4 regions of the Burkholderia theae genome follow, and region 4 is predicted to be linked to each of the others. Evidence: riboswitches for the same ligand, from Rfam matches in the RefSeq annotation. Region 4 holds a riboswitch; each other region holds the start of a gene.
The links. Region 4 has a riboswitch for cobalamin ahead of ACN22W_RS22625 (TonB-dependent receptor domain-containing protein). Riboswitches for the same ligand answer to the same signal wherever they lie in the genome.
Positions count from the first base shown of each region.

Region 1: linked by a shared signal. The riboswitch ahead of ACN22W_RS08995 (HoxN/HupN/NixA family nickel/cobalt transporter) and the one ahead of ACN22W_RS22625 (TonB-dependent receptor domain-containing protein) in region 4 are both predicted to bind cobalamin.
Region 2: linked by a shared signal. The riboswitch ahead of ACN22W_RS32045 (CbtB domain-containing protein) and the one ahead of ACN22W_RS22625 (TonB-dependent receptor domain-containing protein) in region 4 are both predicted to bind cobalamin.
Region 3: linked by a shared signal. The riboswitch ahead of ACN22W_RS13675 (FecCD family ABC transporter permease) and the one ahead of ACN22W_RS22625 (TonB-dependent receptor domain-containing protein) in region 4 are both predicted to bind cobalamin.

Region 1 is NZ_CP183461.1:1,924,716-1,932,244, forward strand. Features, by position in the region: gene ACN22W_RS08975 (cobyrinate a,c-diamide synthase) at 1-158, opposite strand, end outside; gene cobO (cob(I)yrinic acid a,c-diamide adenosyltransferase) at 161-763, opposite strand; gene ACN22W_RS08985 (cobalamin biosynthesis protein) at 798-1,175, opposite strand; gene cobA (uroporphyrinogen-III C-methyltransferase) at 1,172-1,981, opposite strand; cobalamin riboswitch at 2,091-2,327, opposite strand; cobalamin riboswitch at 2,442-2,707, shown strand; gene ACN22W_RS08995 (HoxN/HupN/NixA family nickel/cobalt transporter) at 2,895-3,953, shown strand; gene cobW (cobalamin biosynthesis protein CobW) at 3,979-5,058, shown strand; gene cobN (cobaltochelatase subunit CobN) at 5,065-7,529, shown strand, end outside.
Region 2 is NZ_CP183462.1:3,212,318-3,219,846, reverse strand. Features, by position in the region: gene ACN22W_RS32065 (purine-cytosine permease family protein) at 1-415, shown strand, start outside; gene metE (5-methyltetrahydropteroyltriglutamate--homocysteine S-methyltransferase) at 477-2,771, opposite strand; gene ACN22W_RS32055 (LysR family transcriptional regulator) at 2,898-3,806, shown strand; gene ACN22W_RS32050 (CbtA family protein) at 3,829-4,551, opposite strand; gene ACN22W_RS32045 (CbtB domain-containing protein) at 4,565-4,774, opposite strand; cobalamin riboswitch at 4,807-4,943, opposite strand; gene ACN22W_RS32040 (histidine phosphatase family protein) at 4,997-5,584, shown strand; gene ACN22W_RS32035 (inorganic phosphate transporter) at 5,744-7,336, shown strand.
Region 3 is NZ_CP183461.1:2,891,778-2,899,306, forward strand. Features, by position in the region: gene ACN22W_RS13660 (adenosylcobinamide-GDP ribazoletransferase) at 1-475, opposite strand, end outside; gene cobT (nicotinate-nucleotide--dimethylbenzimidazole phosphoribosyltransferase) at 465-1,520, opposite strand; gene ACN22W_RS13670 (ABC transporter ATP-binding protein) at 1,573-2,388, opposite strand; gene ACN22W_RS13675 (FecCD family ABC transporter permease) at 2,385-3,383, opposite strand; cobalamin riboswitch at 3,542-3,795, opposite strand; gene ACN22W_RS13680 (ATPase) at 3,951-4,301, shown strand; gene ACN22W_RS13685 (cell division protein ZapA) at 4,298-4,612, shown strand; RNA gene ssrS (6S RNA) at 4,693-4,874, shown strand; gene ACN22W_RS13695 (EVE domain-containing protein) at 4,946-5,407, shown strand; gene ACN22W_RS13700 (SIMPL domain-containing protein) at 5,602-6,342, shown strand; gene lgt (prolipoprotein diacylglyceryl transferase) at 6,455-7,345, opposite strand; gene ACN22W_RS13710 (LysR substrate-binding domain-containing protein) at 7,435-7,529, opposite strand, start outside.
Region 4 is NZ_CP183462.1:1,147,282-1,154,810, forward strand. Features, by position in the region: gene ACN22W_RS22605 (NADP-dependent oxidoreductase) at 1-960, opposite strand, end outside; gene ACN22W_RS22610 (Dabb family protein) at 1,011-1,643, opposite strand; gene ACN22W_RS22615 (hypothetical protein) at 1,633-1,977, opposite strand; gene ACN22W_RS22620 (AraC family transcriptional regulator ligand-binding domain-containing protein) at 2,144-3,202, shown strand; cobalamin riboswitch at 3,292-3,485, shown strand; gene ACN22W_RS22625 (TonB-dependent receptor domain-containing protein) at 3,832-5,760, shown strand; gene ACN22W_RS22630 (TetR/AcrR family transcriptional regulator) at 5,890-6,462, shown strand; gene ACN22W_RS22635 (alpha/beta hydrolase) at 6,485-7,522, shown strand; gene ACN22W_RS22640 (LysE family translocator) at 7,519-7,529, opposite strand, start outside.

The DNA of each region.
Region 1 (7,529 bases), on a different replicon from region 4:
CGTTCGAGGAGCATCGGATCGAGAAAATCCGGCCCGGTCTTGAACACGCGCACGCGGCGGCCGAGCCGGCGGTGCAGCCGCGCGAGGCCGGCCGTCACCGACGTCTTGCCCTGGCCGGACGCGGGCGCGCTGACGAACAGCGCGGGGCAGGCCGGCACGCTCAGAACTCCACGCCGCGCTGCGCCTTCACGCCTTGCTCCTTGTACGGATGCTTGACGAGCCGCATTTCGGTGACGAGATCGGCCGCGTCGATCAGCGCATCGGGCGCGTGGCGCCCGGTGACGACGACGTGCACCGAGTCCGGGCGCGCGACGAGCGTCGCGAGCACCTCGTCGAGCGGCAGGTATTCGTACTTCAGCACGGTGTTCAGCTCATCGAGGATCACCATCCGGTAGTCGCCGCTTTCGATCATCCGGCGCGCCTCGTCCCAGCCCTTGCGCGCGGTCGCGATGTCGGCGTCGCGGTTCTGCGTGTTCCACGTATAGCCGTCGCCCATCGTCACGAAGTCGCATTCCGCGACGGCGCCGAGGAAGTCACGCTCGGACGTATGCAGCGCACCCTTGATGAACTGCACGACACCGAGCCGCATGCCGTGGCCGAGCACGCGCACGGCCATGCCGAACGCGGCCGTGCTCTTGCCCTTGCCGTTGCCGGTGTGGACCATCAGCAGGCCCTTTTCGTGGGTGGCGGCGGCCTGTTTCTTCTCGTGGCCGGCGCGGCGGCGTTCGGCCATCCGCTGATGGGATTCGGTATCGGTCTTCATCGGGAATCGTCCTGTCGAAAGCGAAACAAAGGGTTCAGAGCGGGCCGGCGAGCGCGACCGTCACGCCGTCCCGGATGGATTTGGGGCCGAGCAGCCGGCCATGCGGCGCCGCGAGCTGCGCGCACGGCTCGGCCACGCCCGCGACGCCGAAGCGCGCGAGCGCGGCATCCGACGGGCCGCTCGCGGCCAGTTCGGGACGGCTCGCGAGCCGCGCCGCGTCGAACCCGACGAGCGCCCAGCCGCGGCGCGCGCACAGCGTGCGCAGCGCACGGGCGTGCGCCTTGTCGGCAAGCGTCGCGACGACCGCCGGTTCGGCGTCCGGGTAAAGCGCCAGCGCCGCGCGGATCGCGGCGTCGAGTTGCGCGGCCGTCGTGCCCGCGCGAAAACCGACGCCGAGCGCGACGCGCATCATGCACCGCCGCCGAGCGCCGCACGCACCGCCGGATCGTCAGCGAGCGCCGCGACGCGGCCGATCACGACAATCGCTGGCGAACCGATGCCGGTCGCGCCGACCTGTTCGACAAGGGTGTCGAGCGTCGCGAGCACGTGCCGCTGCCCGGGACGCGTCGCATTCTCGATCGCCGCGCACGGCGTATCGCCGGGCAGGCCGCCGTCGCGCAGCGCCGCGGCAATCGTATCGAGCCGGCGGATGCCCATGTAGATCACGATCGTCATGCGCGTCGCCGCGAGCGCGCGCCAGTCGGGTTCGTCGGCGCCCGCGCCGTGGCCCGTGACGAAGATCACGCCCTGCGCGTCGCCGCGCTGCGTGACCGGAATGCCCAGTGCGGCCGGTGCGGCGATGCCCGCAGTGATGCCGTTCACGACCTCGACCGGAAAACCCGCCGCGCCGAGCGCGGCCAGTTCCTCGCCGCCGCGACCGAACACGAACGGATCGCCACCCTTGAGCCGCGCGACGCTGCGGCCCGCGCGCAGGTGCGCGAGCATCGCCGCGACGATCGCCTCCTGCGGCGTGGACGCATGGCCGCCGCGCTTGCCGACGTGCTCGATGTGCGCGTCGGCGCGCGCATGGCGCAGCACGTCGGGGTTCACGAGATCGTCGACGAGCAGCACGTCCGCCGCGCCGATCGCACGCACGGCCTTGAGCGTCAGCAGGTCGGCATCGCCGGGGCCGGCGCCGATGAGCCACGCGCGGCTCATCGCGCGCGGCACGGCGCGCACCGTGTCGAAACAGTGGAAAGGGGAAGGCGGGCGGCACATCGGCGGCCGGCAAACAGGCAAGACATGACGGATCGGGCGAAGCCCGCGCGAACGCGGGTGGAATGCGCACCCCATCCGTCCCCCGCGGATCGGGCGTTCGGCGAGCGTCGGGCTCGCCCCTTGCGTCGGCCGGTATCCGGGCTGGCCGCTTGCCAGGCCGCGGCCTTCCCGCCCGGTGAAGGGCAGTGGCATCGTGGGCGGCATGGGCGCGTGCGCGGGGAAGCGCGTCGCGCGGGCGGCGTACCGTTGCGGGGACAGCACAGGCCGGGCGGTCGTCCGCCTCCTGTTTCCCGTTTAACTGCATGCGCGGAATGCGCGTGCGAGCACCGAACGCGGCGCTACGATAGCACAGCGGTCCGCCCGCGCGAACCCGCCGCGCACGGCCTCCGGCGCGGCGCGCGGGCCGTGCGAAACCCGGCCCGGCGGCCCGCGTCGCCTTGACGCTCCCGCCCCCGACGCCTACACTCGCACGCGTTTTGGTGCTCGCGCGCGCCGCTCCGGCGCGCGCAGTTAAACGGGAAACAGGGAGCCTGCCTGCGTCGCAGTCGAGCCAACCTGTGCTGCCCCCGCAACGGTAAGCGAACGCATCGTGCCCGCCACGATGCAACGCCGCTTCGCCGCATGCCGCGCGCATGCGGACGACCGCCACTGGATGCCTTGCGCATCCGGGAAGGCGAAGCGGCGTGTTCGCCAGCCCGGATACCGGCCTAAACGTTGGGGTTCAGCGCCGCGGGGAGGCGGCGCATCGTCCACGGCCGCAGCGTGCCCGACACCCGAGCGTTTCCCGATTCCCGTCGTCCGGCCGCCCGCGCGAGCGCGCATGATCCGGCCCGATGGAGGGCGGGGCCGCACGGGGCCGCGCAGCGACGGCCGTGTTGGCATGCTTCATGTCGACCGTTCGCAAAGGAGCGTCATGCTCGATTCGCTGTTTCGCCTGTTCAACGACAGTTCATCCGGGCTGCGCGGCAAGATTGTCGCGATCTACGCACTGCTGATCGCCTTCAACGTCGGCGCGTGGGTCTGGGCATTCATCGCCTTCCACGGCCAGCCCGTGCTGCTCGGCACCGCGCTGCTCGCGTACGTGTTCGGGCTGCGCCACGCGGTCGACGCCGACCACATCGCGGCGATCGACAACGTGACGCGCAAGCTGATGCAGGAGGGCCGCAGCCCGCTCGGCGCGGGCCTGTTCTTCTCGCTCGGCCACTCGACGGTCGTGATCGTGATGTCGGCCGTGGTCGCGGCAACCGCCGCGTCGCTGTCGCGCTTCGACGGCATGCGCGAGCTGGGCGGCACGATCGGTACCTGCGTATCCGCGTTCTTCCTGCTGCTGCTCGCGGCCGCGAACCTGATGATCCTGGTTTCCGTGTATCGCACGTTTCGCGCGGTGAAGCGCGGCGAGCCGCTCGTCGAGGCGGATCTCGACCTGCTGATGAACCAGCGCGGCGTGCTCGCGCGCATCTTCCGCCCGCTGTTCCGGATCGTGTCGCGCAGCTGGCACCTGTATCCGGTCGGCTTCATGTTCGGCATCGGCTTCGACACCGCGACCGAGATCGCGCTGTTCGGCATCTCGGCCACGCAGGTGCAGGGCGGCCTGTCGTTCTGGTCGGTGATGGTGCTGCCCGCGCTGTTTACGGCCGGCATGACGCTCGTCGACACGACCGACGGCATCCTGATGATGGGTGCGTACCGCTGGGCGTACGTGCGGCCGATCCGCAAGATCTACTACAACATGACGATCACGTTCGTCTCGGTGCTGGTCGCGGCGCTGATCGGCGGCATCGAGGTGCTGGCGCTGCTCGCCGGCAAGCTGTCGCTGCAGGGCACCGTGTGGGACTTCGCGACGACGGCGGCCGCGCATTTCGGGATGCTCGGCTACGTCGTGATCGGGCTGTTCCTCGCGAGCTGGCTCGTGTCCGCCGCGATCTATCGCATCAAACGCTACGACGAGATCGATGTGACGATCTCTGCCTGAACCCCCATTCGACCCAGGACCCACCATGACCCTACGCAAGCTTCCCGTCACGATCGTCACGGGCTTTCTCGGCAGCGGCAAGACGACGCTGATGCGCCACATCCTGCAGCACGCCGAAGGCCGCCGCATCGCGGTGATCGTCAACGAATTCGGTGAACTCGGCATCGACGGCGAAATCCTCAAGGGTTGCGGCATCGGCTGCGACGACACGCAGGACGAAACGTCCGGCCAGCTTTACGAACTCGCAAACGGCTGCCTGTGCTGCACCGTGCAGGAAGAGTTCTATCCGGTGATGGAAGCGCTCGTCGAGCGGCGCGCGGACATCGACCACGTGCTGATCGAGACGTCGGGCCTCGCGCTGCCGAAGCCGCTCGTGCAGGCGTTCAACTGGCCGACGATCCGCAACAGCTTCACGGTCGACGCGGTCGTGACGGTCGTCGACGGGCCGGCCGCCGCGAGCGGCCAGTTCGCGGAAAACCCGCAGGCCGTCGACGCGCAACGCCGTGCGGACCCGAACCTCGACCACGAATCGCCGCTGCACGAGCTGTTCGCCGATCAGCTGTCGTCCGCCGATCTCGTGATCGTGAACAAGGCCGATCTCGTCGGCGACGCGCAGTTCGCGCAGATCGAAACCGCGATCCGCGACGAGATTCCGCCGCAGGTGAAGATCGTGCGCGCGACGCGCGGCGAGCTCGACCTCGCGATGCTGCTCGGGCTCGAATCGGCATCGGAAGACACGATCCACCTGCGTCACGACCATCACGGCTCGGCCGACGACGGAGATCACGATCACCACCACGACGATTTCGACTCGGTCGTCGTATCGGGCGACGCGGGCACGCGCGAAGCGACGATCGCCGCACTGCAGCGCGTGGTCGAGACGCACACGATCTATCGCGCGAAGGGTTTCGCCGCGCTGCCCGGCGCGCCGATGCGGCTCGTGATCCAGGGCGTCGGCCGCCGCTTCGACAGCTATTTCGACCGTCGCTGGCAGGACGGCGAAACGCGCGCGAGCCGCTTCGTGCTGATCGGCGAGGATCTCGACGCGGCCGCACTGCAGCGCGCGTTCGACGCCGCGTGCGCGGCCGAACCGCAACAGGCGTAACGCACGATGCATCTGCTGCGCACCACGCCGGGCGGCTTCGTCGACGATACGCAGGGCGTCGTCCGGATCGACCAGCAACCGGCCGACATCGTGATCCTGAGCTCGGCCGACACGACGCTGTCGCTGCTCGCGAGCGTCGTGCCGCAGCTGCCGGCCGGCTTTCCGAGCGTGCGGCTCGCGAACGTCACGTTCCTGCGGCAGCCGGCGTCGGTCGATTTCTATGTCGACGACGTGCTGCGCCACGCGAAGGCGGTCGTGATCGATCATCTCGGCGGCGAAGCGTACTGGCCGTACGGGATCGAGCAGGCCGTGTCGCTCGCGTCGAAGCGCGGGCAGCAGCTCGCGATGTTCTCGGGCGACCTGCAGGAAGACCCGAACCTCGTTGCGAAGAGCACGGTCGCGCCCGACCTGTGCCGGCTGTGGTGGCGCTACCTGCGCGAGGGTGGCGTGCACAACGCCGACGCGCTGCTGCGCAGCATCGCGTTCCACACGCTCGGCTTCGGCGACGAACCCGAGTTGCCGCGCCCGCTGCCGGCCGCCGCGCTGTATCACCCGGCGCGCGACCGCGCGAGCATCGACGACTGGCGGCCGCGCTGGACGCCCGGCGCGCCGGTCGTCGCGATCCTGTTCTATCGCGCGCACTGGCAGGCCGCGAACACCGCCGTGTTCGACGCGCTGGCCGACGCGCTCGCGCGGGAAGGGCTGAATCCGCTGCCGATCGCGGTGACGTCGCTCAAGGACGCGGTGAGCCGCGAGGTCATCACGCAGCTGTGCGACACGCACGACGTCGCGCTCGTGCTGAACACGACCGCGTTCGCGGCCGGCGCGATCGATGCGGCCGAGCCGGAAGTGCTCGCCGGCGACGCGCCGGTGCTGCAGGTGATCCTGTCCGGCGGCAATCGCGACGCATGGGTGGCCGACAACCAGGGCCTGCACGCGCGCGACATCGCGATGCACATCGCGCTGCCCGAGGTCGACGGGCGCATCGTCACGCGCGCGGTGAGCTTCAAGGGGCTCGCGTATCGCTGCCCGCACACCGAGGTCGACGTCGTGCGCTACCAGCCGGACGCCGAACGGATCGCGTTCGTCGCGGCGCTGGCGCGCGGCTGGTGCCGGCTGCGCACGCTGGACAACGCGAGCAAGCGCGTCGCGCTGATTCTCGCGAACTATCCGCAAAGCGAAGGGCGGATCGGCAACGGCGTCGGGCTCGACACGCCGGCATCCGCGTTGCGCGTGCTCGCTGCGCTGCGCGACGCGGGCTACGCGGTGGCCGACCTGCCGCCCGACGGCGACGCGCTGATCGCGCGGCTCACCGAAGGCGTGACCAACGACGCGGCCGTGCATGCATTGCGCCCGGCGTTCCAGAGTTTTGCACTGGCCGATTACGCCGCGCATTTCGCGCGGCTGCCGGCGGCCGTGCGCGACGCGCTGAACGCGCGCTGGGGGCCGCCCGAAACCGACCCGACGCTGCGGCAAGGGCGTTTCACGATCGCCGGCTGGCGCGCGGGCAACGTGTTCGTCGGCATCCAGCCGTCGCGCTCGCGCGGCGAAAACGACTACGCGAGCTACCACGACGCGGATCTGGTGCCGCCGCACGCGTATCTCGCGTTCTATTTCTGGCTGCGCGATGCATATCGCATCGACGCGGTCATCCACCTCGGCAAGCACGGCAACCTCGAATGGCTGCCGGGCAAGAGCGTCGCGCTGTCCGACGCGTGCTGGCCCGACCTGACGCTCGGGCCGCTGCCGCACCTGTATCCGTTCATCGTCAACGATCCGGGCGAGGGCAGCCAGGCGAAGCGGCGCGCACAGGCCGTGATCATCGATCACCTGATGCCGCCGCTCACGCGCGCGGAAAACTACGGCCCGCTGCAGGATCTCGAACGGCAGGTCGACGAATACTACGAGGCGCTGATGGTCGATGCGCGGCGCGCGAAGCTGCTACGCAAGACGATCCTCGCGACGATCGCCGAGCACCGGCTGCACGACGAGCTGAGCGTATCGCCGCCGCGCGACACCGGCGACGAGGATGCGCTGCTGACGCGCGTCGACGCCTGGCTGTGCGAGTTGAAGGAAGCGCAGATTCGCGACGGGCTGCACGTGTTCGGCGTATCGCCGGCCGACCGGCAGCGGCGCGACACGCTGCTCGCGCTCGCGCGTTTTCCAATTGGCGACGGCAAGGGCGTGCGTGCGGGGCTGATCGGCGCGCTCGCGCGCGATCTCGCGCTCGGCGACGACTTCGATCCGCTGTCGGCCGACTGGGCCGCACCGTGGGCTGGCCCGCGGCCGACGATCCTGCAGGCGCTCGACGCATCGCCGTGGCGCCATGCGGGCGATACGCGCGAGCGGCTCGAACGGCTCGCGCAGCAGTGGCTGGACGGGCTGTGCGCAGCCGCAGGCGGCAACGCCAGCACCGACGCGACACCGCCCGGCGCATGGCCGCACACGCTCGCGGTGATCGAGCGTGTGCG
Region 2 (7,529 bases), 1.4 Mb from region 4:
GCTGCAGACGTTCCTGACGCTGATGCTCTACTTCCTGGTGCCGTGGACTGCGGTGAATCTCGTCGACTATTTCTTCGTGCGGCGCGGCCACTATGCGATCGCGCATTTCTTCACGCCGAACGGGCTGTACGGCGCGTGGCAACCGCGCGGCATCGTCGCGTACCTGGCCGGCTTCGCGGCGATGGTGCCGTTCTTCTACATCTTCGATGCCGAAGCGAACCGCGAGGTATTCGTCGGTCCGTTCGCACGGATGCTCGGCGGCGTCGACATCGCGTGGCTCGTCGGGCTGATCGTCGCGGGCGCCGTGTATGCGGTCCTGTCGCGCTCGCTCGACCTCGAACACGAACGGCGCGTGATCGCGAAGACGCCTGCGCCCGACGCCCCCGCCAGCACGGGCATTCGCGAACGCGCATAACGGAAAACGGCCCGTCACGGCGGGCCGGTACTTCAGTCGTCGCAGCGCAAGCTGCCGCGCGTCAGTGTGCCTGGTTGCGCAGCGTCTTCGCGGCGGCGACCATGTTCGTCAGCGCCGGAATCACTTCCGCCCACTGGCGCGTCTTCAGGCCGCAGTCCGGGTTCACCCACAGACGCTCCGCCGGAATCCGTTCAGCCGCCTTCCGCATCAGGCCGACGATGTGATCCTGCGTCGGGATGTTCGGCGAGTGGATGTCGTACACGCCCGGCCCGATTTCGTTCGGATACTTGAAGGTGTCGAACGCGTCGAGCAGCTCCATGTCCGAGCGCGACGTCTCGATCGTGATCACGTCCGCATCCATGTCGGCGATCGACGCGATGATGTCGTTGAACTCCGAATAGCACATGTGCGTGTGGATCTGCGTATCGTCCTGCACGCCGTTCGCAGTGATGCGGAATGATTCGACCGCCCACTTCAGGTACTCGCCCCATTGCGCGCGGCGCAGCGGCAGCCCTTCGCGCAGTGCCGCCTCGTCGATCTGGATCACGCGCACGCCGGCCTTCTCGAGATCGAGCACTTCGTCGCGGATCGCGAGCGCGAGCTGGTAGCACGACACCGAACGCGGCTGGTCGTCGCGCACGAACGACCAGTTCAGGATCGTCACGGGGCCGGTCAGCATGCCCTTCATCGGCTTGTTCGTCAGCGACTGTGCATACGTGATCCATTCGACCGTCATCGCCTTCGGGCGGCTGATGTCGCCAAACAGGATCGGTGGCTTCACGCAGCGCGAACCGTACGACTGCACCCAGCCGAACTGGCTGAATGCGTAGCCGTCGAGCTGCTCGCCAAAATATTCGACCATGTCGTTACGCTCGGCTTCGCCGTGCACGAGCACGTCGAGTTCGAGCGATTCCTGCTCGCGCACGCTGCGTTCGATCTCCGCGCGCATCGCCGTGCGGTAACCCGCTTCGTCCAGCGTGCCGGCCTTGAACTGGCTGCGCGCCTGGCGGATTTCGACGGTCTGCGGGAACGAGCCGATCGTCGTCGTCGGGAAGGCCGGCAGGCTCAGTCGGGCCGACTGCTTCGGCGCGCGCTGCGCATAGGGGCTCACGCGATTGCCGAGCTGCGCGTCGATACGCGCGATCGCGGCCTTCACGACCGGGTTGTTCACCCGCGGCGAGCGGCGGCGCGAGTCGATCGCGGCGGCATTCGCGGCAAGCGCATCGGCCACTTGGTCGCGGCCTTCGTTCAGCGCGGTCGCGAGCACCTTCAGTTCGTCGAGCTTCTGCAGCGCAAACGCGAGCCACGAACGGATCTCCGCGTCGAGCTTCTCCTCGCTCGCGAGATCGACCGGCACGTGCAGCAGCGAGCACGACGGCGCGAGCCACAGGCGATCGCCGAGCTGCTTCGCGAGCGGTTCGAGCCAGTCGAGCGTCGCGTTCAGGTCCGTCTTCCAGATGTTGCGGCCGTTGATCGCGCCCACCGACAGCACGCGCCCGGCCGGCAGTTCGCGCACCAGCGCGTCGACTTCGTCGCGTGCATTGATCGCGTCGATATGCAGGCCGTCGACCGGCAGCGAGGCCGCGAGCGTCAGGTTGTCCTGAAGCTGCCCGAAGTAGGTGGCGAGCAGCACCTTGATGCGGCGCGTTTCCAGCGTCGCATAGGCGGTGCGGAATGCGTGCCGCCACTCGGCGTCGAGTTCCGTGACGAGAATCGGTTCGTCGATCTGCACCCATTCGACGCCTTGCGCGGTCAGCGTGTCGAGCAGCGCGCCGTACACGGGCAGCAGCTTCGGCAGCAGCGCGAGGCGATCGGAATCGTCCTTCGCCTTGCCGAGCCACAGGTACGTGACGGGACCGAGGATCACCGGCTTCACGGCCACGCCCTGCGCCTGCGCTTCCGCCAGTTGCTGGAGCAGGCGCGACGGGTCGAGCGAGAAGTTCGTGTCCGCGTGGAATTCCGGCACGATGTAGTGATAGTTCGTGTCGAACCACTTCGTCATTTCACCGGCCGAGACACCGCCGCAGCACGCGGCATGCTCTTCGGCCGACTGCGCCGACCGGCCGCGCGCGACGCGGAAATAGTTGTCGAGCACGTCGCCGTGGAAGCCCTGCACGCGCTTCGGCAGGTTGCCGAGCGTGAAGCTCATGTCGAGCACCTGGTCGTAGAACGCGAAGTCGCCGAGCGGCGCCAGGTCCAGATCGCGCTGGTCGTTCCAGTGGCGCTGGCGCAGCTGCGCGCCGAGCGCCTTCAGCTCGTCGCGCGACGATTCGCCTTTCCAGTAGCGTTCGAGACCGAACTTGAGTTCGCGCTTCGCGCCGATGCGCGGGAAACCGAGGTTGTGTGTGGTGACCATGACGCTGCCGTCCAGATGTAGTGAATGTCCGGCAGCCATGATAGGGATTTCAACACATGAAATAAAATGGCATTATTTCATTCATCCATTAAAATTGTTCATGCATCTGTCGGGTGAGCGATAACCATGCTGGAACGATTCCATCTCGTCGTGATTCGTGAAGTCGAGCGCCAGGGCTCGCTGACCGCGGCCGCCAACGCGCTGCACCTCACGCAATCGGCGCTCAGCCATACCGTCCGGAAAATCGAGCAGCAGCTCGGCACGCCGATCTGGGACCGGGAAGGTCGCGGCCTGCGGCTCACGCAGGGCGGGCAATATCTGCTGAAGCTGGCGAACCGGCTGCTGCCGCAGTTCGAGCTCGCCGAGGAGCGGATGAAGCAGTACGCGAAGGGCGAGCGCGGCACGCTGCGCATCGGGATGGAATGCCACCCGTGTTACCAGTGGCTGCTGAAGGTCGTGTCGCCTTATCTGTCGCGCTGGCCCGACGTCGACGTGGACGTGAAGCAGCGCTTCCAGTTCGGCGGCATCGGCGCGCTGTTCGGTTACGACATCGACGTGCTCGTCACGCCCGATCCGCTGAACAAGCCGGGTCTGCACTTCGTTCCCGTATTCGATTACGAGCAGGTGCTGGTGGTCGCTGACTCACACCGGTTCGCGAACGCCGACTACGTGACGCCCGCGCAATTGACGGACGAGATCCTGATCACCTACCCGGTCGAAACCGACCGGCTCGACATCTACAACCAGTTCCTGACGCCGGCCGGCATCGTGCCGAGGCGGCACAAGTCGATCGAGACGACCGACATCATGCTGCAGATGGTGGCGAGCGGGCGCGGCGTGGCCGCGCTGCCGAGATGGCTCGCCGACGAATACGCGGACCGCATGCCGGTCGTGCCGGTCAAGCTCGGCAAGAAGGGCATCGCGAAGCAGATCTTTCTCGGCATCCGCGAGGCGGACGCGGCGATCGACTATCTGGCCGCGTTCGTCGCGCTGGCGCGAGAATCGACGTGGAGCGCGCCGCGCATGATGCGCTAGGCGCGCCCGGTTGCAGGACGTGTCAGGCGGCGCGCATGCCGATGCGTTCGCCGCGCTCGACCCACGCGCCGAACAGCAGGCCGATCGTCGTCCACATGATCACCTGCATGCCGATCGCCGCGACGCGGAACTTCCACAGCACGGCGGCCGGGAAAGCGGCCGGCACCTCGTTGATCGACGGCAGCCCGAACTGCACCGCCGCGATGATCGCGACGAACACGAGCCCGGCGACGATCGACGCGTTCCATTGGCCGAGCTTCGCCAGCAGATGGCGGCGCACGCTGACCGAGAACACCATCGTCGCGATCGAGATCGCGATCATCAGGAAGAACAGGCCCGTGCGATAGCCGATCGTGTCGGGATCGCCGACCGACGGCGGATTGGCCGGGTACTTGAGGTTCGGCACGATCACGAGCGCGATGAACGCCGCCAGTGCGAGCCACGCGGCCAGCGGCCGCGCCGGGAGGCGGCCGCCGCGCCCGTACGCGAACGCGAAGACCAGCGAGAACAGCCCGCCGAATGCCGCACCGTAGGTCACGACACCGGTCAGCAGGCCAAGGCCGGCCTGCGTGTGACGACTGACCAGCTCGGGCTCCGGCGCATCGCCTTTGGCGGTGTCGAGCTTTTCTTCAAAGGAAATCGCCTGATCGACTTGCGGTTCGCCGACGATTTTCGCGAAACCGAACGTGAGGAGGCCCGCGGCGATGCCTGCGAGCATCCCGCGCATGAGCAGCTTTCCGACCATCGTGTTCTCCGCGTCAGTGGCAGGGAAAGCCGAGCAGATGGCGGCCGTCGTGGACGAATTCGTGAACGTACATACCCGGCACGAGCGACGTCGCGCCTTGTTCCGCGCCGACGAAATACAGGGCGAGCAGCAGGATCAGGCCGACGAACACGGCCCACGGCAACAGTTCACGGACGGGGATGGGTGCCGGCACGACGACCGGCTTCAGCACTGCTTCGCTCATGGATGCACCTCAGGGGAATCGCGCCCCGACAAATGTTGGATGGGTACGAAGGCAGGTCTGGCTTCCGGGATCGAGATTCCCCGGTTACAGTGGCGCGACCGCGCCGGAATTGCACCGGCTTCCGCGTTTCGTATCGGGCGGATTGTACGCGCGAAAGTCCGCGTGTTGAAGTGACGGCGTGCGAGCGACCGCACGTTCCGCCCGGCCCCTCCGACAACCGACATGACCCTGCATGCCTCGCTGCGCCTGATCGCACACGCATCGACCCGTGCGATGCGCACCGGCACGTTTCCCGACGACGATCCGCTCGACGCGCGCGGGCTCGCCGACGCCGCCGCATTGCGCGACCGGTGGGCGGGCGTCGCCGGCGCGATCGTGCTGTGCAGCCCCGCCCGCTGCGCGCGACAGACTGCCGATGCGCTCGGGCTGCGCGCCGACATCGATCACGCGCTGCGCGACATCGACTACGGCAACTGGCGCGGCCAGCGGCTGCACGATCTCGGCCGCGACTGTCCTGACGAATTGGGTGCATGGATCGGCGATCCGTCCGCATCGCCGCACGGCGGCGAATCGTTCGACGCAGCCATGCGGCGCGTCGGCACATGGTTGAACGCGCTGCAGCACGACCGCGACATCGTCGCGATCACGCATGCGGCGATCATTCGCGCGGCCGTCGCGCAGGCGCTGCGGATGGATTCCAGGGCCGCGACTCGCGTCGACGTCGCGCCGCTGTCATGCACGACATTCGCCGCATCGCCGCATGGATGGATGTTGATCGCGGATGTCGATCGGCGCGACACTGATGCGTAAGCCCCTGTCGTGCCGAGTTGCGTGCGCCATGTGGCCGAAGATGCGTGCCGGCGCTCGGCTTACATCGCTGTAAGACATGCCGTTCGTCATCCCGACTGTCATCAAACTGACTGCTGGCCGAAGCTAGGATCAGACGCGATTCCCCTACGAGATGCCGTCATGAATCAACCTGCTTCGTCCGCCTCGAACAATCCGGGCTCCGTCGAACGCACCCGGCAAGTCGGTTATGCCGTCTTCGTGCTGGTACTCGCGATCGGCGCCGTCTATATCGCCATGCACCTGATCGACGATCTGTCGTCGGTCCGCGAAGCGTCGCTGTTCCCGTACCTGATGCTCGGCGCCGCGCTGCTGATCGCGCTCGGCTTCGAATTCGTCAACGGGTTCCACGACACCGCGAACGCGGTCGCCACCGTGATCTACACGCACTCGCTGACGCCGAACGTCGCGGTGATCTGGTCCGGCATGTGGAACTTCCTCGGCGTGATGGTCTCGAGCGGCGCCGTCGCGTTCGGCATCCTGCAGTTGCTGCCGGTCGAGCTGATCCTGCAGGTCGGCAGCGGCTCGGGCTTCGCGATGGTGTTCGCGCTGCTGATCGCCGCGATCGTCTGGAACCTCGCGACCTGGTATTTCGGATTGCCGTCGTCGAGCTCGCATACGCTGATCGGGTCGATCATCGGCGTCGGGCTGATGAACCAGCTGATGCACGGGCCGTCCGGCACGAGCGGCGTCGACTGGGGCCAGGCGCTCGGCGTCGGCAAGTCGCTGCTGTTCTCGCCGATCGTCGGCTTCCTGTGCGCGTCGCTGCTGCTGCTCGTGCTGAAGGCCGTCGTGCGGATTCCGGAGCTGTACAAGGAGCCGCCGAAGGATCAGCCGCCGCCGTTCTGGATTCGCTGCCTGCTGATCCTGACCTGCACGGGCGTGTCGTTCGCACACGGTTCGAACGACGGGCAGAAAGGGATGGGCCTCATCATGTTGATCCTGATCGGCACGGTACCGACCGCGTATGCGCTGAACAAGGCCGTTACGCCGGCCGAATCGCAGACCTTCGTTGCGGTCGCGAACCAGGCGGCCGCAACGTTCGGGAAGTACACGAACGGCGTCGCGCCGTCCGCGAACCCGCGCGCCGACGTCGAACACTACGTGCAGCGCCGTGAGCTGACGCCGGCCGTGCTGCCGGCCGTGCAGCAGTTGTCCACGTCGCTCGCGACCGCGGTCGGCGCGTCGGGCTCGATGGCGGCCGTGCCGCAACGCGACGTCGACAACGTGCGAAACACGATGTATCTGGTGTCCGAAGCAATTCGCCTGATCGAGAAATCGGGACAACCCGCGTTCGCCGCCGACGACAAGCTCGCGATCGACAACTATCGCAAGCAGCTCGACCATGCGACCAAGTTCATTCCGACCTGGGTGAAGGTCGCCGTCGCGATCGCACTGGGTCTCGGCACGATGGTCGGCTGGAAGCGGATCGTCGTGACCGTCGGCGAGAAAATCGGCAAGCAGCATCTGACGTACGGACAGGGCGCGTCGGCCGAAGTCGTCGCGATGCTGACGATCGGCGCCGCAGACATGTACGGGCTGCCGGTGTCGACGACACACGTGCTGTCGTCGGGTGTCGCGGGCACGATGGCGGCGAACGGGTCCGGGTTGCAATGGAGCACGGTGCGCAGCCTCGTGCTCGCATGGGTGCTGACGCTGCCGGCGTCGATCGCGCTCGCGGGCGGGCTCTACTGGCTGTTCCGGTCGGTGGTCTGATCGGGGACGCTTTGGGTGGCCGGTGAGCGCCGGCCACCTGTAGTGGAAGGTTCGACTCTCGCTTCTCCGCTCCGACACGTCGCCGCATGCGGCGTGTCCGTGCCGCATCGCACGCCTCTCCCCCTTCCTTTTCCGAATTGGAGCGCAAGATCTGGAGCGCGCCGTCTCACGGACGTCGGTAGACTGGGTTCAT
Region 3 (7,529 bases), on a different replicon from region 4:
CCGCGCGGCTCGCCGCATGCGCGGCGATCATCGTCCAGGCGGCACGCAGCGGCGGCATGGCCGCGAGCGCCTGCCATTTCAGGCCGAGCGCGATCACGAGCGCGACCGCGCCGAACGTGCCGATCCGCGAGTCGTGCATGATGCGCAGCACGTCGTCGCGCGTATAACCACCACCGAACGCATCGCAACTGTCGGCGAGGCCGTCTTCGTGGAAGGCGCCGGTCGCGAGCAGCGTCGCGGCCATCGACAGCCCGACCGCGATCGACGCGGGCAGCACGCGCAGCGCGGCAAGATAGACGAGCGCGCCCCACGCGCCGACGCACGCGCCGACGAGCGGGAAATAGCGTGCGGCCTGGTCGAGATCGCCCGCCGCATAACCAATCGCGCGCGGCACGGGCACGCGCGTGAAATAGCCGAGCGCGACCAAGAAGTAGCGCAGTTCGGCACGCACGCCGCGCGCGCGCTCAGGCGTCACGATTGTCGACGCCGGCGGACTCGAAGCTCGCCATTTCACTGAGGGACGCCGCCGCCGCGCGCACGAGCGGCAGCGCGAGCGCCGCACCCGTGCCCTCGCCGAGCCGCAGGTCGAGCGCGAGCAGCGGCTTCGCGCCGAAATGCTCGAGCATGCGCCGGTGCCCGGCCTCGTGCGACGTATGCGAGAACACGCAGTAATCGCGCACGCCGGGCACGATACGCTCGGCGACGAGCAGCGCGGCCGTCGCGATGAAGCCATCGACGAGAATCGTCATCCGCTCGCTCGCGGCCGCGAGATACGCGCCCGTCATCATCGCGATCTCGAAGCCGCCGAACGTCGCGAGCACGTCGAGCGGCGCGATCGCGTGCGAGTGCTTGACGAGCGCGCGGCCGAGCACCGCGCGCTTGTGCGCGAGGCCCTGGTCGTCGAGGCCCGTGCCGCGCCCGACGCATGCGTCGATCGGCACGCTGAGCAGGCGGCTCATCAGGCACGCGGCCGACGACGTGTTGGCGATCCCCATCTCGCCGAAGCCGATCACGTTCGTGCCGAGCGATGCATGCAGGCGCACCCGCGCCGCACCGGCCGCGAGCGCCGTCATCGCCTCGTCGTGCGTCATCGCCGGCTCCGCCGCGAAGTTGCGCGTGCCGCGCGCGACCGGCAGCGACACCAGCCGGTCGGACAGCGGCAGCGGCGACGCCACGCCCGCATCGACGATCTCGAGCGTGCTCTGCGCGACGCCCGAAAACGCGTTGATCGCCGCACCGCCGGCCAGGAAGTTCGCGACCATCTGCGCGGTCACCGCTTGCGGATAAGGACTGACGCCCTCGGCCGCGATCCCGTGATCGCCGGCGAACACGATCATCACGGGGCGCTGCACGACCGGCCGCTCGGTGCGCTGGATCAGGCCGATCTGCAGCGCGATCGCCTCGAGCTGGCCAAGGCTGCCGGGCGGCTTGGTCTTGTGATCGATCACATGCTGCAGGCGCTTGCGCAGCGTTTCGTCGAGCGGCGCGATCGCGGGCGGGAAGTGGGTCGAATTCGTCATCGAAGAGCCGTGTCGTGGGTGCGGCCTGCGCCGCGCATCGGGAAAGGAAACGTCATTGTCGCTCGGGCCACGCCGGCAGCAGCGCGTCGCGGCCGTTCTCGCGGATCAGCACGAGCGGATAACCGAACGCGTCGCTCGCGCGTTCGGGCGTCAGCACATCGTGCACGGGGCCGGCCCACGCGTGGCCGCGGCCGTCGAGCAACAGCGCATGCGTCGCGAAACGCCGCGCGAGATTCAGGTCGTGGCACGAGAACAGCACCGTGCGCGGGCCTGCGTCGAGCCATGCGGCCAGCGCGGTCAGGCAATCGATCTGGTGATGCAGGTCGAGATGCGCGAGCGGCTCGTCGAGCAGCATCAGTGGCGCATCCTGGCACAGCGTCGCGGCCAGCGCGACCCGCTGCCGCTCGCCGCCCGACAGCGACAATACGTCGCGCGACGCAAGCGCGGTCAGGTCGAACGTCGCGAGCGCCTCGCGCGCGGCCGCGCGGTCGCCGTCGCGCTCCCAGCCCCAGCCACCGAGATACGGAAAGCGGTTGAGCAGCACGGTGTCGAACACGGTCGCGCTGAACGCGTCGTGCAATTGCTGCGGCATCAGCGCGCGGCGCTGCGCGAGTTGCGCGGGCGGCCACGCGGCGAGCGGCCGTCCGTCGATCTCGACATGCCCGCCGGCCGGCGGCTGCAGCCCCGCGAGCGTCGCGAGCAGCGTCGTCTTGCCCGCGCCGTTCGGCCCCGCGACGCACCAGATCTCGCCGGGGCGGAACGCCTGCGCGAGGCCGTCGAGCAGCGTGCGTGCACCGGCCTTCAGCGTCAGGTCGACGGTCGCACAGGTCAGGTCGCCGCCGCCAGCGTGCAATGCGGTATGCGTCATCGCATCGGTCTCCTCAGCAACATCCACAGGAACACCGGCACGCCGATCAACGCGGTCATCACGCCGACCGGCAGTTGCGCGGGCGCGATCGCAGTGCGCGCAAGCAGGTCGGCCGCCATCACGCCGCCGCCGCCCGCGAGCATCGCGGCCGGCAGCAGCATCCGCTGGTCGTTGCCGAACGCGAGCCGCAACGCGTGCGGCACGACGAGGCCGACGAAGCCGATCGTGCCGGCCGTCGTCACCGCGGCCGCGGCGGCCAGCGATGCGACGAGATAGATCCGCACGCGCAGCCGCGTGACGGGCACGCCGAGCGCAAGCGCGGTCGCGTCGCCGCGCAGCAGCACGTTCAGTTGCGGCGCGGCCGGCAGCGCGACGCATGCGCTCAGCAGCAGCGCGCCCCACGCGAACCACGGCGCCGTCACGCCGTTCAGGTCGCCCGTCAGCCAGAAGATGATGCCGCGCAGCCGTGCATCGGGCGCGAGCGACAGCAGCAACGTGACGAGCGCGCCCCACCCCGCCGCGATCACGACGCCCGTGAGCAGCAGCCGCGGCGACGCATCGCGCGAGTCGCCGCGCCACAGTTCGCGGCGCGCGAGACCGAGCACGAGCGCGACCGACACGAGCGAGCCGGCGAACGCCGACGCGTCGACGAGCCACCATGCGCCGCCCGCGATCATCGCGACGAGCGCGAAACCGGCCGCGCCGCCGGACACGCCGAGCACGTACGGTTCCGCAAGCGGATTGCGCAGCAGCACCTGCAGCAGCGCACCGGCAAGCGCGAGCAGCGCGCCGCACGCGAAACCCGCGAGCGCACGCGGCAGGCGCAGCGTACGGACGATGTCGGCGAACAACGCATCGCCGCCGTGCGGCACGAGCGACGCGAGCGCCTGCCACGGCGACATCGGCACGCTGCCGATCGACAACGACGCGATGAACAGCAACGCGACCACGGCGGCCAGCGTGGCCCAGATCGCGGCAGCGCGTGCGGCGCTCATGCCGCGCACGGCCGCGCGCATGACGCGCGGCGCATCCGCCGGCGGCTGCCGGCCGGGCATGACAGAAGCGTCGCGCGGACGATTGGGGTCAGCATCGAAGAGAATTCCGTGAAGCGTTGCGCACCCCGCTTCCCCGCGGGCCGCGCGTCACGAAGCCCGTGCGGGCTTCCCGTCTCGGCCGGTATCCGGGCTGGCGGCGTACCGGCTCGCCTTCCCGCGCGATGACGCGCAGTGGCCCGCGCCCGTGCGCGAAACCTTCACGCGGAACGCGCCCGAGCCGGCCTGCGTCACCAGACGCGGCCGCTTACCGTTGCGGGGGCAGCGCAGGTTGGCGGCTTCCTGGCGGAGCCCGCGCCCTGCTTCCCGTTTAACCGCGCGTTCACGCGCGAGCACCGAGGCGGCGCCAGTTTAGGAGCGGGTCGCGCGAGCGTCAAGGAAGCGTCCGGGAATGCAAAAAGACGCACCTATTCGCGACAAGAAGCAGGGGTGTTACGACTGGAAACGTTACAGATGTCGGATTGCGCGTTATTCCGCGCTAAAATGCTGGGTCTTTAGAGGACGCAGCAAATGCTCAACGAACTCGAAACCTTATCTCAAAATATTGGCCGTCTGATCTCGCTGAACAAGCGCTATCACTCGGAACGGCTCGCGCTCGAGGAGCAGGTCGCGCAATTGCGCGCGGAAGCGGACACGGTCCGCGCGGAACTCGCGCAACTGCGCGACGAACGCAATGCGCTCGCAGCCGAGCGCGACACGTTGTCGGCAAAGATCGACGACGCCCAGGTGAAACTGAACGCGATTCTCGAAAAGCTGCCGCGCTCGAAAAACGCGGAGCAAGCCGACAACCAGCTCGACCTGCTGGATGCGCAGGCGCGTACGGAAGGCGATGACGCGGCCAGCCACGGAGAACATGCATGAGCACCAAGCAGATCGAAGTCTCGATTCTCGGTCAGCCCTATCGGCTCGCCTGTTCGGCCGAGACCGAAGCGGCGCTGCTGGAGGCAGTCGCGCGCGTCGACGCCGAAATGTCGAAAATCCGCTCGAACAGCTCGGTACGCGGCACCGATCGCATCGCCGTCATGGCCGCGCTGTCGCTCGCATCGGAATTGCTGCGGCTGCAAACCAGCGTGCGGCACGGTGAAGCATTTCCGGCGGAGGAAATCCGTCGTACAATGCACCAGATGAACGAACAGCTCGGCGCGGTGCTCGCACAGCACGAGACGCAGTAAGGTTTGATCGATACGTCGATTCCCCTTGATCTCGGCGATCAACGGTGGTCAAATTGGCGCATCGAAATACAGTTCAGTCAGCTTCCCTGCCTGGTTCGCCAAGGTCATATATTCCTTGAACCAATGCCATGTGCACGGTTGCGGAAATTTGTAGCACGGGCGCGCGCGTCACTCTGTCTGATGTACCCGAAGTGCTGCTAACTGCGACCAATTCTGAACCTCAGGTTCAGGATGCCGGCCTAGCGGCCAAGGCGGGGGCCTATCCAACGGCATCGGGCACGTCCCGGTGCCGTTTCCTTTTGTAGCAGCCTTTTTCTGCGTCGATCACGATCCATGCAATACTGGCTGATGAAGTCCGAACCGGACGAAGCAAGCATCGACGATCTCGCTCACGCACCGCAGCGCTCGCTGCCGTGGACTGGCGTGCGCAACTATCAGGCGCGCAATTTCATGCGCGACACGATGAAGATCGGCGATGGTGTGCTGTTCTATCACTCGAGCTGCCCCGAGCCGGGCATCGCGGGCCTCGCCGAAGTGTCGTCGACGCCCTACCCCGATCCCACGCAGTTCGATCCGAAAAGCCCCTATTACGACCCGAAGTCGACGCAGGAAGCACCACGCTGGCTGCTCGTCGACGTGCGCTACGTGAAAAAATCGGCGCTCGTGCCGCTCGCCGCGCTGCGCGAACACGACGAGCTCGCCGACATGCGCGTGCTCGCCCGCGGCAACCGGCTGTCGATCACGCCCGTCACGCGCGCCGAATGGCGGTTCATCACCGAAAAGCTGATGAAGTAGGCGCACGCAGCAGGCGCCCGCCAAACGTCAAATCTGGTCAGTACACGTCGCCACAACGGAACTCGCGCCGCTTTCGCGCGGCCTAAGCAACCGCTGTCGGCCGATCGGGCCGGCTGTTGTTTTTTTTGTCGCGCGGTACGCCCGCGTCGCGCACGCGTCATCCGCCTGCGCGCCCTCGCACAAGGAGTCCAACAATGACCAAGAAATCCGCACTCGCGCTGTCGCTCGCCCTCGCCGCCGCCATTCCCGTCGCGCTGACGCTCGCGTCGCCCGCCGCGCATGCACAAACGGCGAACCCGCACTTTCCGGAGCCGGCAGGCGTGCTGTCGCTTTCGTCGCAGGCCAGTGCCGACGTGCCGCAGGACATCATCCACATCACGCTGTTCTACGAGCAGCAGGCAAAGGACCCGGGCAGCCTGACGTCCGCGCTGAACCAGCGCGCCGACGCGGCACTGTCGCAGGCGAAGGGCGTATCGGGCGTCACCGCGCACACGGGTGCATTCTCCGTGTATCCGAGCACCGATCGCGACGGGAAGATTTCCGCATGGCGCGGCCGTACCGAGGTCGCGCTCGAATCGCGCGATTTCGCTGCGGCGTCGAAGCTTGCGGGCCAGTTGTCGAACCTGATGCAGGTCGCGAACGTCGAGTTCTCGCTGTCGCCCGAAGCGCAGCGCACGGCCGAGCAGAAGCTCACGACCGAAGCGATCAAGTCGTTCCGCGCCCGCGCGGACGAAGCCGCGAAGGCATTCGGCTACAGCAGCTATACGATTCGCGACGTGAACGTCGGCAGCGGCCGCAACGTGCAGCCGTACCCGCGCATGATGGCGATGGCCGCGGCGCCGATGGACAGCGCGAAGATGAGCGCGCCGATCGCAGTCGAAGGCGGCAAGGCCACCGTGTCGGTCACCGTCAACGGCTCGGTGCAGATGAAGTAACGCGCATCGCGCAGTTGCTGGATACGAAAACGCCGGCCCGAGGGCCGGCGTTTTTCATTGGCATGCGGCATGGTGCCGATGCACGCGCCGCTCGCGCGTGCATCGATACGCATCACGCAGCGGCATGCGCCGCGCGACGGCGATACGCCCAGACCATCAGCGCAACGCCCGCGAGGATCATCGGCAGCGACAGCCACTGCCCCATCGACAGGCCGAGCGCAAGCAGGCCGAGGAAGTCGTCGGGCTCGCGCGCGAACTCGACCGTGAAGCGTGCGAGGCCATAGCCGATCAGGAACAGTGCGGACACGGCGCCCATCGGCCGCGACTTGCGCGAGAAGAAGAACAGCGCGAAGAACAGCACGATGCCTTCGAGCGCGATTTCATAGAGCTGCGAAGGATGGCGCGGCAGCATCTGGTATTGCATGAACACGTCGGCGAGATGCCACTTCTCGACGAGTGCGGGATGCTTCGGCAGCCATGCCGCGTCGTCGCGCATCGCGCCCGGGAACAGCATCGCCCACGGCGCCGTCGGATCGGTCACGCGGCCCCACAGCTCGCCGTTGATGAAGTTGCCGAGCCGCCCGGCCGCCAGCCCCGTCGGCACCATCGGCGCGACGAAATCGGTGACCTGCAGCCAGTGGCGCTTGCGTTGCCACGCGAACAGCACCATCGCGAGCGTCACGCCGAGGAAGCCGCCATGGAACGACATGCCGCCTTCCCACACCTTGAATACGTCGAGCGGATGCGAGAAGTAGAAATCGGCCTTGTAGAACAGCACATAACCGAGCCGGCCGCCGAGCACGGTGCCGAGCACGCCGTAGAACATCATGTCGTCGATGTCCTTCGCGGTCCAGCCCTGCACCGCGACGTGCGGCAGCTTCAGGCGGACCCGGCCGACGACGATCGCCGCGATGAAGCCGACGAGATACATGAGGCCGTACCAGCGCACGGCCAGCGGCCCGAGATGGATCGCAACGGGGTCGAAATTCGGGTGAATGATCATGGGTTAGCGAAGAAGTTTTCGAATACGGTACGGCTGTCGCGAACGCGCGGCACCGCGCTTTGGACGGCACCGGCGCATCATCGTTCACGTCACGCGGCAAGACCCTGCGCGCGCACGACGTCGATGAAGGCGGCGAGCACGGGACTTACGTCACCGGTGCGCCACACGAGGCCCGTCTCGACGA
Region 4 (7,529 bases):
CTTGGTTTTCGCCTCGCCCGTTTGAACGAGATCGAGCGCCCGTGCCGCCTGTTCGAGCGGGAAACTGTCGAAGCGCGGCACGCGCAACGCGCGCCGGCCGAGGCGTTCGGCAATCGACGCGAGCGTGTTGCCGCTCGGCATCCGGCTGTAGGTCATCGCGGTGCGCAGCCCGCGCCGCGCGGCTTCAGCACCCGTCGCGGCCAACCGCTCGGCGTCGCCGGCCGCGAGCGTCATGATGTTCACCAGCGTGCCGCCCGGCGCGAGCAGGTCGAGTGCGTCGGGCAACGTGTCGCCGCCGACCGCGTCGAGCACGAGATCGACGCCGCAGGGCGCCCATGCACGCACCGCTGCCGCGATGTCCTGCGCGCGGTAGTCGATGCTCGCGGCCGCGCCCAGCGATTCGACCGTGTCGCGGTTGCGCGCGGAACACGTCGCCGCGACATGCGCACCGGCCTGCACAGCCAGCTGGATCGCAAACGTGCCGACCGCGCCCGCGCCGCCGTGCACCAGCACGGTCTGCCCCGCGCGCAGCCCGCCGTCGTCGAACAGGCCGGCCCATGCGGCCAGCGCGGGCGTCGGCGTGGCGGCCGCTTCCGCGAAGCTCACCGCGTCGGGCAGGCGCACGACCGAGTCGTGGCGCACCGCGACGTACTCCGCATACGCGCCCCAGCGCCCCGCGCCAACGTCGGTCTGCGCAAACACGCGCATGCCGGGCGCGAAGCCGTCGACGCCGTCGCCGACCGCTTCGACCACACCCGCCGCATCGAAACCGATCACGAACGGAAACGTGTACTGCATGAACGCGCCGAGATAACCTTCGCGGCATTTCCAGTCGGCGGGATTGACGCCCGCGTATGCAACGCGGATCAGCACGTCGCCGGGGCCCGGTTTCGGTGCGGGAACGTCGGCCAGCCGGAAAGCGTCGGAATGGCCGACTCGGTCGATCAGAAGGGCTCGCATTTTCGTGTCTCCAGGATTTTGGGCTGGCTCGTTGCGCAGTGCGCCGCGCGTCACGCCGCCGTGTCGGCCAGCAGGCTCGACGCGAGCGGACAGAACGCATGCGAGATCGCGTCGACCGTCCAGTCGGGGCTTTCGGCGTCGAACCGGCGGTCGACCCAGCCCCAGTGATACGGATGCATCAGGTATTCGCCGAGCAGATCGCCGACCTGCGCGAATTCCTGTTGCCATACGTGCGTCCATGCGCCGGGCGTCACGATCCGGCTCAGGCGCCAGTTGCGGATGCCACGCATGAACGCGGGCATCTGCAGCAATTCGTGCTCCAGCGACGCGACCTGCGCTTCGCTCACCTGCGGCCGCACGCGCAGCATCAGCGTGCGCCAGATGCCATCGCGCAACGCCGGTTCGCGCAGGCCGCCGCCGATCGCACGGCAGGCCGCGCCGTCGATGCGCTCGATGCCCGGCAGTCGAGCCAGCGCAGCGAAATCCGCTGCCGAATCGACCGCCCGTTCGTCGCGCAGCACGTCGAGCGTGTAATCGCCCGCGCCCCAGCTGCCTTCCAGATTGCGTGCGAGGGCCACACGGGTTGCGCCAGGCAACGCCTGCGCGGCGTCGCGCAATGCATGCTCGATTGCGCTGGCGTCGCGATCCACCGATACGAACACCTGTGCCGTGTCATGCCGCATGGTCGACCTCCGTCAGCGCGGGCAGCGGCGCATCGGCGTCCGTCATCACGTGGCGGCGGCGTGCGTCGCACAGCCCATCGACCGCTACCCAGAACGCGACCACGTCGCCATCGGTCAGCGCACGCATCCGGTAATAAGCCGGCGCATCGTCGACCTGCCACGTCAGCCACAACGTGCTGGGCTGCCCCGGCACCGCAACGGGCGGCGACACCCAGCGGCCGGCCGCCGTCAGCCCGCGCGCCGCGTGGCCCGGCAGATAGCGGTCGCGCAGCAGTGCGAGCACGTCGGGAATGCGCTCGGGTGCGAGCGTGATTTCATCTACGATCTGGATCATTCGCGTGTCGTCCGTGGTCGTTCGTGGCGGGATGCGTGGCCGGCCTACGCCGTTCCGGCGAGGCCGAAGGCGGCCGGCGTGACTAGCATTCTTGCGTGGCGACGGTTCACGGACCCCTACCGGCCCGCTCACCGGCCCCTGTCGCAACGATCAGAACGGGAGACACATGAAACAGCGCGCCATGCCGTCCAGTGGCCGGGTCCTGCCGGGCCTCGACGCGCGCCTGCTGAGCGAACTCACGCGCAGCGGCGCGCCGCCGCCCGACCGCGATGCGCAGCCGCGGCAAGATGCGACGGCGACGCGCGGCTTCGTCGCGCTCTACCGCGACGCGATCGAGCGGCTCGAGGCACAGGTCGCGCGCGGCAACGGCCATCCGCCGATGCGCAAGCAGGAAGTCGACCTGATGTGCCGCTGCCTGCTGAGCTGCGCGACGCTCGCCGACGCGATCCGCTGCGCGCGTGACTTCTGCGAGATGCTGACGCCGCGCGCCGGTGCGCTGTCGCTCTCGGTGCGCGACGCCCGCGCGACGTTCCGGATGGACTCGCTGCGCCGCACGCGCAGCCCGGCCGCATGCCTCGTCGACCTGACGGGGCTGCTCTGCTATCTGCAGCTGTTCGGCTGGCTGATCGGGCAGCCGCTGCGGCCGGACGAAGTCTGGCTCGGCCATCCGCGCCGTGACGACGCGATGCCGCTGCTCGGCTTGTTCAACGCGCCGGTCGACGTCGGACGGAAAACCTACGGCTTCTCGTTCGATGCGGCGCGGCTCGACAACCGCGTGATCCGGCAGCCGGGCGAGCTCGACGCGTTTCTCGTCGATTTCCCGTTTCGTCTGATCGATGCGGCACCGGCCGTCGTGTCCTGGGCGCAGCAGGTGCGCGGTTTTCTCGATGCGGCGCTCGCGCGCGAACAGGCGCTGCCGGCACTCGCGGAACTGGCCGCATGGCTCGGCGTCAGCGAAGCAACGCTGCGGCGCCGGCTCGCAACCGAAGGCAGCGGATATCACGTGCTGCGCGAGCAATGCCTGGCCGACGCGGCACGGCGATGCCTGCACGAGACGGACTGGCCGGTGACACGCGTGGCCGCGTTTCTCGGCTTCGGTGGCGAGGAGGCGTTCCGGCGTGCGTTCGTGCGCTGGACCGGCGTCGCGCCGAGCCGGTTCAGGCGCGAGCGTGCAGCCTCGAACCCACCTGTTTCGTCAGACATGAAACGCGGCGTCGGTGCATAAAAGAAAGGATTTCGAAAGTTTTTACCAGGCAATGACGTTTTTTCGCATCCCCGCGCGACCGAAGAATTGACGTGCCGGAGTGCGCGCCATTACGCTTGCGCGCTGATGGTTCCCGGAGACGGGATCAAAAGGGAACGCAGGAGAGGCAGCGCCTCGAATCTGCGGCTGCCCCCGCAACTGTGAGCGGCGAATTCGTGCCACTGCGCGCCACTGGGAAACCGGGAAGGCCGGCACGGATGACGACCCGCGAGCCAGGAGACCTGCCATCGACCCGAGGTCCAAGCAGCCGCACCGGGCGGGGTGTCCCGATGCGCCAAGCACCGCCATTGGCGGTCGCCCGTTGCATGGACGGCCCGACCTCAGGATCCTTCAGATGTCCTTCGTTCCCGAATCCGCTTCCCCGCCGGAAGCGTCGCACCGGCACGCTGTCGGCAGGCGTGGCCTGCGTGGCCTGCCCGCACGCATACGGCTTGCGCCATCGATCGCGCCCTCCGGCATGTTCCGCGCCTGCACCCGCGACGGCCCGCCGCGCTGCCCGGCCACGCGATGACCCAGGACAAAACCGGCCGGCCCTGCCCGCCCCCCGCACACGATCGCCGTACGCGCAACACGCTCACTCTCGCTGCCTCATGAACATCCGTTATCTGCTTGCCACGTCCGCCGCCACCGCGCTGCTCTCCCCGATCGCCCATGCCGCCGGCGACGCAGCGCTCCCGCAGCCGTCCCAGCCCGCGGAAGGCGCCGACCTGCCGACGATCAGCGTGACCGACACGCGGCACTTGCCCGAATCGTTCGACCGGCGTTATGCGTCGACGCAGGTGCTCACGCGCGAGGATCTCGACCGGCTGTCGCCGAGCGACCCGAGCATCACGCAAGCACTCGCGACGCTGCCGGGCGTCACCGTTTCGCAGAGCGGCGGCCCCGGCTCATCCTCGTCGGTCAGCATTCGCGGCTCGTCGGCCAGCCAGGTCGCCGTGTTCATCGACGGCATCCGAATCGGCTCGCCGACTACCGGCATCGCACCGTGGGCCGACCTGCCGACCGAAGCGTTCGAACGCGTCGAAGTGATTTCGGGCCCGGCCGCCGCGTCGTTCGGCGCCAATGCGATGGGCGGCGTCGTACAGCTCTTCACGCGCCGTGCGTCCAACCAGCCGAACCAGACCACCGTCTCGTTCGGCGGCGGCTCGAACAAGACGTTCGACACGCAGTTCCGCACGTCGGGCACCGTGCCGTCGACGGGGCCGCTTGCCGCGCTCGGCGGTCTTACCTATTCGCTCGGGCTGCACGACTACAACACGGCCGGCATCGATGCGACGCGGCCCTTCTTCTCCGGTCACGAGGCCGGCCGCAATCCGTATCACGCGCAGGATCTCGATGCGCGCCTCGGTTACGCGCGCGACAACTGGTCGATCTCGACGTTCGCGCTGTATCACCGCTCCGATCTGTCCTTCGACAACCTCGGTTATGCGAACCGCGAGCTCGATCACCAGCTGACGACCGGTGTCGCGTTCCATCTCGACATCACGCCCGACACGCAGTTCGACCAGTCCTTCGGTTATGCGAACGATCGCCAGTTCATCTACGCGGACAACCCGGCCCTCGCGACCGACCAGATCAATTCGCAACGCTTCAGCATCTCGACGTCGCTGACGCATCAGGAGCACGGGTTCCGCCTGTTCGGCCTGCCGCTGTCGGGCGAATCGAAGCTGGCCTACGACTTCACGCGCGAACAGGCGTTCCTGCCGATCGACATTCCCGGCGGCGTGCCGACGCGCAACGACTCCGCGTTCTCGCTGCATCAGTCGGCGACGCTCGGCAGCGTGACGATGTTCCTCGCGGGTCGCCACGAGATCATCGCCGGGCAATCCGTGAACACGGGCAACGCCGCGTTGTCGTGGGCGATCACGCCGGTCTATACGGCACGCGTGTCGTACGGCAATGCATTCCGCCTGCCGAGCTTCAACGACCTGTATTACCCCGGCTACGGCAATCCGAACCTCAGCCCGGAACGCAGCACGTCGGTCGAGGCCGCGATCGACGCGAACACGTCGTACGGCACGTTCACCGCCGCGCTCTACGACACGCGGGTCAACAACCTGGTCGCCTACAACCCGGCGACGTTCTCGCCGATCAACATCGGCCGCTCGCATATTCGCGGCATCGACCTGTCGTACAAGGGGACGATCGGCCGCTCGACGCCGGTGAGCGTCGCGGTCGGCATCCTGAATCCGCAGGACGAGACCAACCAGACCTGGCTCAACCGCCGGCCGCGCCAGACGGTCAGCCTCAACGTCGACCACACGTGGGACGAACTGCACCTGCATGCGCTGAGCACCGGCGCGTCGCTGCTCTACGGCGGTTCGACGTTCGACGACCCGGCCAACACGCAGTATCTGCCGTCGTACCTGACGGTGAGCCTGCGCGCGTCGTACCGGATCAATTCGCACCTGACGGTGTCGGCATCGCTGTCGAACCTGTTCGACCGGCAGTACATGACCGCGTACGGCTACAACACGCTCGGACGCACCGCGTTCGGCAAGGTCAGCTACACGTTCTGACCGCCCCGTGCATCGGCGCCTGCGTCACGGGCGCCGGTGCGTATCGGCGCATCCGGCGCGCGCGGGAAATTGACATCGGCATAAAAACTAATAGAATTAGTTTTTTGACTAACCCGCATAGCATCCGTCATGGCGCGTGCCGGCATTACCGTAGACAGGCTCGTCGAAGCCGGCGCGCAGCTCGCCGATGAAACCGGCTTCGAGCAGCTCACCGGGGCAGCGCTCGCGCGGCACTTCGACGTCAAGCTGGCCAGCCTGTACTCCCATATCCCGAGTTTCGACGATCTCAAGAGCCGGATCGCGCTGTTCGCGCTGAAGGAACTCGCCGAGCGCGCGACCGACGCATTGGCCGGCCGCACCGGCAAGGACGCGCTGGCCGCGCTCGCGAACGTCTATCGCGACTATGCGCGCGCGCACCCGGGCCGCTTTGCGGCCGCGCGCCATCCGGTGAGCGCCGAGCGCGCCGCCGAAAGCGCGGGCGGCCGGCTCGTCAGGATGACCTCGGCGGTGCTGCGCAGCTACGACATTCCGGAAACCGAACAGGCTCATGCGATCCGCCTGCTGGGCGGCTTCTTCATGGGCTACGTGACGCTCGAAAGTGCGGGCGGTTTCTCGCACGGCGCGCCGGATTCCGACACGTCGTGGTCGCGCAGTCTCGATGCGCTGGACGTGATGCTGCGTCACTGGCCTTCGGCCGCATGACGCATCGAACGGAAATCTCGCGATGAAAGACAAACCTGACGGCGTCGTCCTGCCGAGCCGTGTCGTTCCCTTCCCGACCTCGATCAGCGACGAAGCGCGCACCGCGCTGCAACGGCTGGTCGGCGACGACGGCGTGCCGCTGAACGCGCGGCACGTGATGCCGGCGCCGGACGATGTCGACGCCTGGCTGCGCGTGAAGGCGGCCACCGATGCGCACTACGCGGCCGCCGTCGAGCAGCTCGGCGGCTATCTGCGTTCGAGCGTGGCAACGATCCGGGCCGGCGACGCGGACGTGCATGTCGCAACGCCCGACGCACCGGCTTCCGGCGAATGCGCGTACATCGACCTGCATGGCGGCGCGCTGATCTTCGGCGGCGGCGCGGCGTGCCGGGCCGGCGCGCGGATGCAGGCCGACCGGCTCGGCATCCGCTGCTACGGTGTCGACTACCGCCTGCCGCCCGAGCATCCGTACCCGGCCGCGCTCGACGATTGCATCGCGGCGTATGCGTATGTGCTCGAACGCTTTGCGCCGGAAAACATCGTCATCGGCGGCCGCTCGGCGGGCGGCAACCTCGCCGCCGCGATGGTGCTGCGCGCCCGCGACGAAGGCTTGCCGCTGCCGGCCGCGCTGGTGCTACTGTCGCCGGAAGCCGACCTGACGGAATCCGGCGACAGCTTCGAAACCAACCGGTTCGTCGACGTCGTGTTGCCGGCGTCGCTGATGCCGAACAACCTGCTCTACGCGAACGGCGCCGATCTTGCGCATCCGTATCTGTCGCCGCTGTTCGGCGATTTCGCCGCCGGCTTTCCGCCGACGTTCATCCAGAGCGGCACGCGTGACCTGTTCCTGTCGAACGCCGTGCGCCTGCACCGCGCGTTGCGCCGCGCGCAGGTGCCGACCGAGCTTCACGTGTTCGAAGGGATGCCGCATGGCGGGTTCATGGGCGCGCCGGAAGACATGGAACTGAGCCAGGAGATCGCGCGTTTCGTGCGTGCGCATCTGCAGGCGTTGAATGCGGCCGAAGGCGTTCGTTCGAACGGCGCCCCGCCGCAGGACTAGACCAGGC